2 regions of the uncultured Oceanicoccus sp. genome follow, and region 1 is predicted to be linked to the other one. Evidence: predicted binding sites of a transcription regulator. Region 1 holds the regulator's gene; the other holds the start of a gene.
What was found. Region 1 encodes LexA, which represses DNA repair genes until DNA is damaged. Its sites were predicted from a motif close to ACTGTNTNTANANACAGT; they were not measured.

Region 1 (3,192 bases):
TAAAAACCATCAATGTCTACGTAACCAGGATTTTCAAGGTTGTTATAGAACATATGGCCTAATTCACTGATCGTGTTGTTAAATCCACTATCACAACTGCCATCATAGTCATAACAAGGATTAGCAGGATTGACCAACCTAGCTGAAGGCAGCCGCCAGTCATCATAACCACCGTATTCTAAACCGCCGGCCCAAGCTTTGGCCTCGGGCCAGCTCAGGTCACCCTCATTATCGTACTGAGAAGTTTTTGCATAATTAGCATCCTGCAACCAGGTAATATTCAAGACACTATCGTAAATCAAGCCATTACCACGGTCATACAAGGCAGCTTCAGCATAAAAGGTAACAGGGACAAGGCAAGCAAGGACAAAGTGAGGTCTAAACATAATTAAATCCTTTTTATATTTCGATATTTAATCCGTTAAACATTTACATGGTATCATTTAATCCAAATCATAATACAGCCTTGCATAGATCAAATAAGACTTTGAAAATTGTTTGTAATAACGTAAATTAAATTATTACTAATTAAACTCAATTAATATCGAAAAAAACAGTTGGTGTTATGTACAAAGAAATCCGCTTCGAAATCGATGGCCCTTGTGCCACCATCACCTTAAACCGCCCAGAACAACTAAACGCATGGACACTCTCTATGGGCGATGAGATTCGCAGAGCCTTTGCTACTGCAGAGCAAGACACCAATGTTGTAGGAATTATTTTTACTGGTGCTGGCCGCGCCTTTTGTTCTGGGGCAGATCTAAGTTTGCTCGACGGCGTCTCTTCAACTGATCTCAATGATCATGCTGGCTCAGCCATGCCAGGCGACAAGACTATTGGCACCAGCTATCGTCAAACCTACTCCTATATCGCTTCTATTCGCAAACCAGTGATTGCTGCCATTCATGGCCCCTGTATTGGCATGGGTATCCCCATTGCACTATTTTGTGATTTACGCTTTGCTACACCCGAATCTTTTTTTATGACCGCTTTCGCCCAGCGAGGCTTAATTGCCGAATGGGGTAGTAGCTGGTTACTGCCACGTATGATTGGCAACACTCATGCTATGGATATGCTGCTATCTAGTCGCCGCGTCTATGCTGAAGAAGCCAAAGATATGGGCATGATCAATCGCATTTGTGAACAGTCAGAATTAATCAACGAAGCTAAACGGTATATTGCCGACCTTGCTGACAGTTGTTCACCCTACTCTATGGCGATTATTAAGCGACAACTACATCAAGATTGGATGAATAGTTTAGATGTAGCGCAGAATAATGCGATGGATTTGATGTTGGCGAGCTTTGCTGGTGAAAACTTAAAAGAGGGTCTTGCCGCCATTACAGAAAAACGTGCCGCAAAATTCCCACCACTTAAACTTGACGATAGTGACTAGCTATTCACTAGCCATTCACTACCTCTCCACCTCCCTATTTTGATTATCTTGCTTTCTGGTTAAAGCTGCTGGACTGATTATTACAAAAGCTTGCACAATAAGATTTACTGTATATAATCACAGATACTGTATATAAAACCATACTGGTAGGCCGTCCAGCTACCAATGTGGCCGTACTACTGTCTACATGCAAGCAAGACAACATCAATCAATCGATTGAAAAAAAAGGAGCAGCGTTATGACCAAACTGACACAACGACAAAATGAAGTGCTCAATGTCATAAAAAGTCATATTGAAGACACCGGCTTCCCCCCTACCCGCGCAGATATCGCGCGTGAGTTGGGTTTCAAATCCGCTAATGCAGCTGAAGAACACCTTAAAGCGCTTGCCCGTAAAGGCGCTATCGAAATGATTGCCGGCGCTTCACGCGGTATTCGTATTCCAGAAAATGATGACGAGAGCGGCATCCCTATCGTGGGTCAGGTGGCTGCCGGCAACCCAATTACCGCACAGGAACATATTGAAGATTACTGCCAAATGCCACCCTCATTTTTCAGCCCCCATGCTGATTATTTTTTGCGGGTACGAGGCGATAGTATGATTGATATTGGTATTTTTGAGGGTGATTTGCTAGCGGTCCACAAAACCAAAGACGTACAAAACGGTGAGATCGTGGTGGCCCGAATTGATGATGAAGTGACAGTAAAACGCTTGAGAAAAACTCGCAGCAAGCATCAAATACAATTACTACCGGAAAATCAGGATTATCAACCGATTGAAGTTGACCTGCGTTATCAGGACTTTGACATTGAAGGGCTAAGTGTAGGCGTGGTCAGAAAACAATAGCTAGAAAATCAACAGCAATGAATAGGTCAAAAATTCATACAGGAAATTAGGCCTGATCATTGTTATTCTATATCTGCAGCATTTATTTAGGCTTAATCTTCCCCGCTGCAAAACTGATGGATAATTAACTTACACTCGGAGGGATTCGTATGGGTAAAAACAGTAAACAAACTTCAAAAGATATTGCTTCACTAGCGGCCAAAACACTGAGAGAACCTAATGCTTCGGAAATTGCAAAACAACTTGCAGGAGCCGCCTTGTCTCAATCAAGCACAAATAAACAGACAGGGGATTCTATGGAAACTATCCTCAATCACTTCGCCAAACACATTGGTCTGCAACAATTTGGGTCTCCAGTCTCTATCAGTGGCGTTGAGCCTACTAAGTAAATATCTTTATCATTGACCTAGAAATTGCTCCGCTGTGAGGTCATAGCAAGTGCTATCCAAATCGGCCACCACCGCTAAGCTGGTTCGAGCCTTGGGTAGTTCATAAGCAAAAAAGAATTTAGTCGCGGCTAGCTTTCCGGTATAAAAATTCTTATCACCGGCATCGCCATTATCTAAACCTGCACAAGCGGCAATCGCCTGTTTTAGCCACATCCACGCAATCACCCCATGCCCCATGGCATCGAGAAAAATGGTGGCATTGGCCAGCGCCAGTGCTTTATCGTCACAATCTACCACTGCGGCGATGGTCTGTTCAATTTGATCAAAGGTTGCTGTTAGTTGCTGACAATAGTCTGACAACTGAGGGTAAGTGGCTGCGGCATCAATTGTCGCCAGTATCTCCTCACGCAAAATAGCCACGGCAGCACCCTTATGCATTTGTACCTTACGCCCCAAGATATCCAGACCCTGAATACCCCAAGTCCCCTCATGGATATGGTTGAGTCGGTTATCGCGATAGAGTCGCTCCACTGGATATTCGCGGGTATAGCCGTAACCAC
Region 2 (3,192 bases), on a different contig from region 1:
CCAATCAGTCCACTGCAGAACAATTGAATGATTTTATAAAAAATCATGGCATTGAGACCCAGACTGTTTAGATATCACTATGATCGCTTCGGCATAGCAAAAAAAAAACACAACAGCAATAAATTGGTCATTGTCGATATTAACATGTAACACTCTTGACGCAGGGTGACAGATTTACTAACAGACAATAGATCTTAGTAATTCGTGGGGAAACCCACGATACACCAAAAACCGTAGACGCTTGGTTTTTTCTTGATAATTTTTTGACTCACCCTGACCAAATTTTTTCAGATAGACCTGACGGGCCAAACTCTCCCACTCCTCAGAGGCTTCATTCAGATAGTTATTAATCAGCTGGCTACTGACCTGCTTTTGTTCAAGCTCGCGGCGTATCCTTATTGGCCCCTTACCCTGCGATTTACGGCCATTAATAAAAGACTCAACATAACGCTCATCACTTTGCAGATTTTCATTTTTAAGAATAAGAATCTGATCGAAAATCAGCTCAAGCAGACTTGCTTTCTCGATAGCATAGCCATAATCAGAATAACGAAGGAATTTGGTGCTAAGCTTGTTCACTAACTCTTGGAAGGCATGTTCCCTTCGCGCCAGCAAATCCATTGCTGCACACCGAATATCCATGGGCTTTATTGTTTTGCGTTTGACAAGCGCCGAGGCCTCATCATCAAACAATGCCGAAGCCTCTAACTCTATTTCAGACATGCTTAAACTAAAAGCCGTGATTTATTCAGCAGCTTCCATATCCTCAACAACCTGTAACTCAGGCGCACCGGTAATAGCACTACCTAATAACTCGCTACGAATTTTGCCTTCAATGGCTTCGGCAACATCGAGATTATCGAGCAGGTATTTAGCCGCATTCGCTTTACCTTGGCCAATTTTGTCACCATTGTAGGCGTACCAGGCTCCGGCTTTATCAATCAAGCCCTGTTTAACACCAAGGTCAATAACTTCACCCATACGGTAGATACCTTTACCGTACATAATTTGGAACTCAGCCTGTTTAAAGGGCGGTGATACTTTGTTTTTAACCACCTTGACGCGAGTTTCGTTACCAATCACCTCATCACCATCCTTAATGGCACCAGTGCGACGAATATCCAAACGGACAGAAGAGTAAAATTTCAAGGCATTACCCCCAGTTGTAGTTTCCGGGGAGCCAAACATAACGCCGATTTTCATACGAATCTGGTTAATAAAGATAACTAGGCAGTTAGCGTTTTTGATATTACCGGTCATTTTCCGCATCGCCTGTGACATCATACGTGCCGCCAGACCCATATGTGAGTCGCCAATATCCCCTTCAATTTCGGCTTTGGGTGTCAGTGCAGCCACAGAGTCGACAACAACAACGTCAACAGAGCCGGAACGTACTAGCATATCGGTAATTTCCAATGCCTGCTCGCCGGTATCGGGCTGGGATACCAGCATATCGTCAATATTTACCCCCAGCTTTTCCGCATAGGAAGGGTCTAAGGCATGCTCCGCATCAATAAACGCACAGGTGGCACCATTCTTTTGTGCTTCGGCAATAACGCTAAGGGTCAGTGTGGTTTTACCAGATGATTCAGGGCCATAAATTTCAACAATACGACCTTTAGGTAAACCGCCTATACCTAAAGCGACGTCCAAACCTAGAGAACCTGTCGAAATCGCTGGAATGGCTTCTCGCGACTCTTCGCCCATTTTCATAATCGAACCTTTACCAAATTGACGCTCAATTTGGGACAGGGCGGCTTGTAAAGCTTTTTCTTTGTTGGTATCCATAATCGCTCTCTCTTCTATCGTTGGCTAAATATCGTTGCTGGGCACAAGTGGATTGATAGCTTGCGGCGGGTACCTAGCGAAATATTAAGTCTGTGTGGCCCGATTTCGAAACACTGTACACATAAACAGTATCATAGACAATCTTTTTTTATCTGCAAGTACTATTTTTTATTAGGCTCGACGAGAGTGTTGTTTCAGAAATTGCTCAACCTCGGTAAAGGCATGTTGTGCTTCGGGAACGTGGTCTACGAACAGATGCCAGACGTGGATTAACCCTTGCCAGACCTGTATCGACACTGGCGAACCTGCCAAGCACGCTTTATTCACATAACGTACGCTATCATCCAGTAACATTTCACTATCACTGACATGCACCAGAGTTGGAGGCAAGTTGGCGAGATCGGCAAAAACTGGCGATATACTGTAGTGCGAGGGCCGAATGCGCGTTTGTAATACGGTGAACCATACCCGAAGGATTGGAGGAAGCTTGATCAATTTACCCGCCAAGGGCGCCAACATGACATCGCTGGTGACATTAGCATAAAGGCTAGGACTCGAATAAGTGCTATCGGTTAACGGCGCCAGAGCCACGATAGCCTCAGGCATACGCAAACCCTTGTCACGAATCCAAAGACTTAATGCCAACGATAAATTCCCACCCGCTGAGTCACCGGATAAATACAGGGTATTTAACGGACAAGACCCCTCCGGGCCCTGTTCAAGAATCCATTGATAGGCAACACGACAGTCGTCAATACTGGCTTGTCGCCGATGCTCCGGCAGCAAACGATAATCCAACGAGAATACAGCACCACCCGTAATCTTGGCATACCGTGCAGTAATCGCCCGATGGCTTTTTGCACTGCACATAAAAAAAGCACCACCATGAATATAAAGCATTCGGGTCCGGTGATCCGCATTGGCCGGTACCAACCACTCACCTTTAATACCCTGACAATCAACAGCGATAATCTCACCATCAAATTCAACAGCATCACCCAATTGATCCAAGCGTTCGCGCATGGCGTGCAAATTGCCCTGCTTATGACGCTTGGTCTGGCCATTCATAATTCGCAACAATGACGCTACCGCAACAGCATGCTCCTCGCTGGGTCTGGCGCCTTTATTCATGACCTCGAAACGAGGGTGCTGATATCGAGATAAATCTTCCCCCTGAAAATAAAGCTGCGTAACAATAAATAAAAGTAATAAAACACCAAAGACTGACAACAACACAATCACGACTGACCTCCATATATCAACATGCCCACATCGACAGCATTATCACAGTGAGATGGGCAGCAAAGCGGTAACACTTTCTCCTAGCACTCGAAGAAGATACTGCAACACAGGAGCCTAATTTGAACCACCTCAGTTAGCTAAAAGGTCATTTCAGGCACACGG

Region 2: recA (recombinase RecA) is a predicted target of LexA. The motif match lies at 1,901-1,918, and genes of this name have one in related genera.

What each region holds. Positions count from the first base shown of each region.
Region 1 is NZ_CAXAHB010000090.1:2,176-5,367, reverse strand. It holds partial or broken gene AACP44_RS08200 (hypothetical protein) at 1-386, opposite strand, end outside; gene AACP44_RS08195 (enoyl-CoA hydratase-related protein) at 566-1,396, shown strand; gene lexA (transcriptional repressor LexA) at 1,635-2,243, shown strand; gene AACP44_RS08185 (hypothetical protein) at 2,393-2,632, shown strand; gene AACP44_RS08180 (acyl-CoA dehydrogenase) at 2,642-3,192, opposite strand, start outside.
Region 2 is NZ_CAXAHB010000004.1:13,711-16,902, forward strand. It holds gene AACP44_RS00910 (insulinase family protein) at 1-71, shown strand, start outside; gene AACP44_RS00915 (regulatory protein RecX) at 178-723, opposite strand; gene recA (recombinase RecA) at 745-1,788, opposite strand; gene AACP44_RS00925 (alpha/beta hydrolase) at 1,960-3,030, opposite strand; gene AACP44_RS00930 (3-oxoacid CoA-transferase subunit B) at 3,168-3,192, opposite strand, start outside.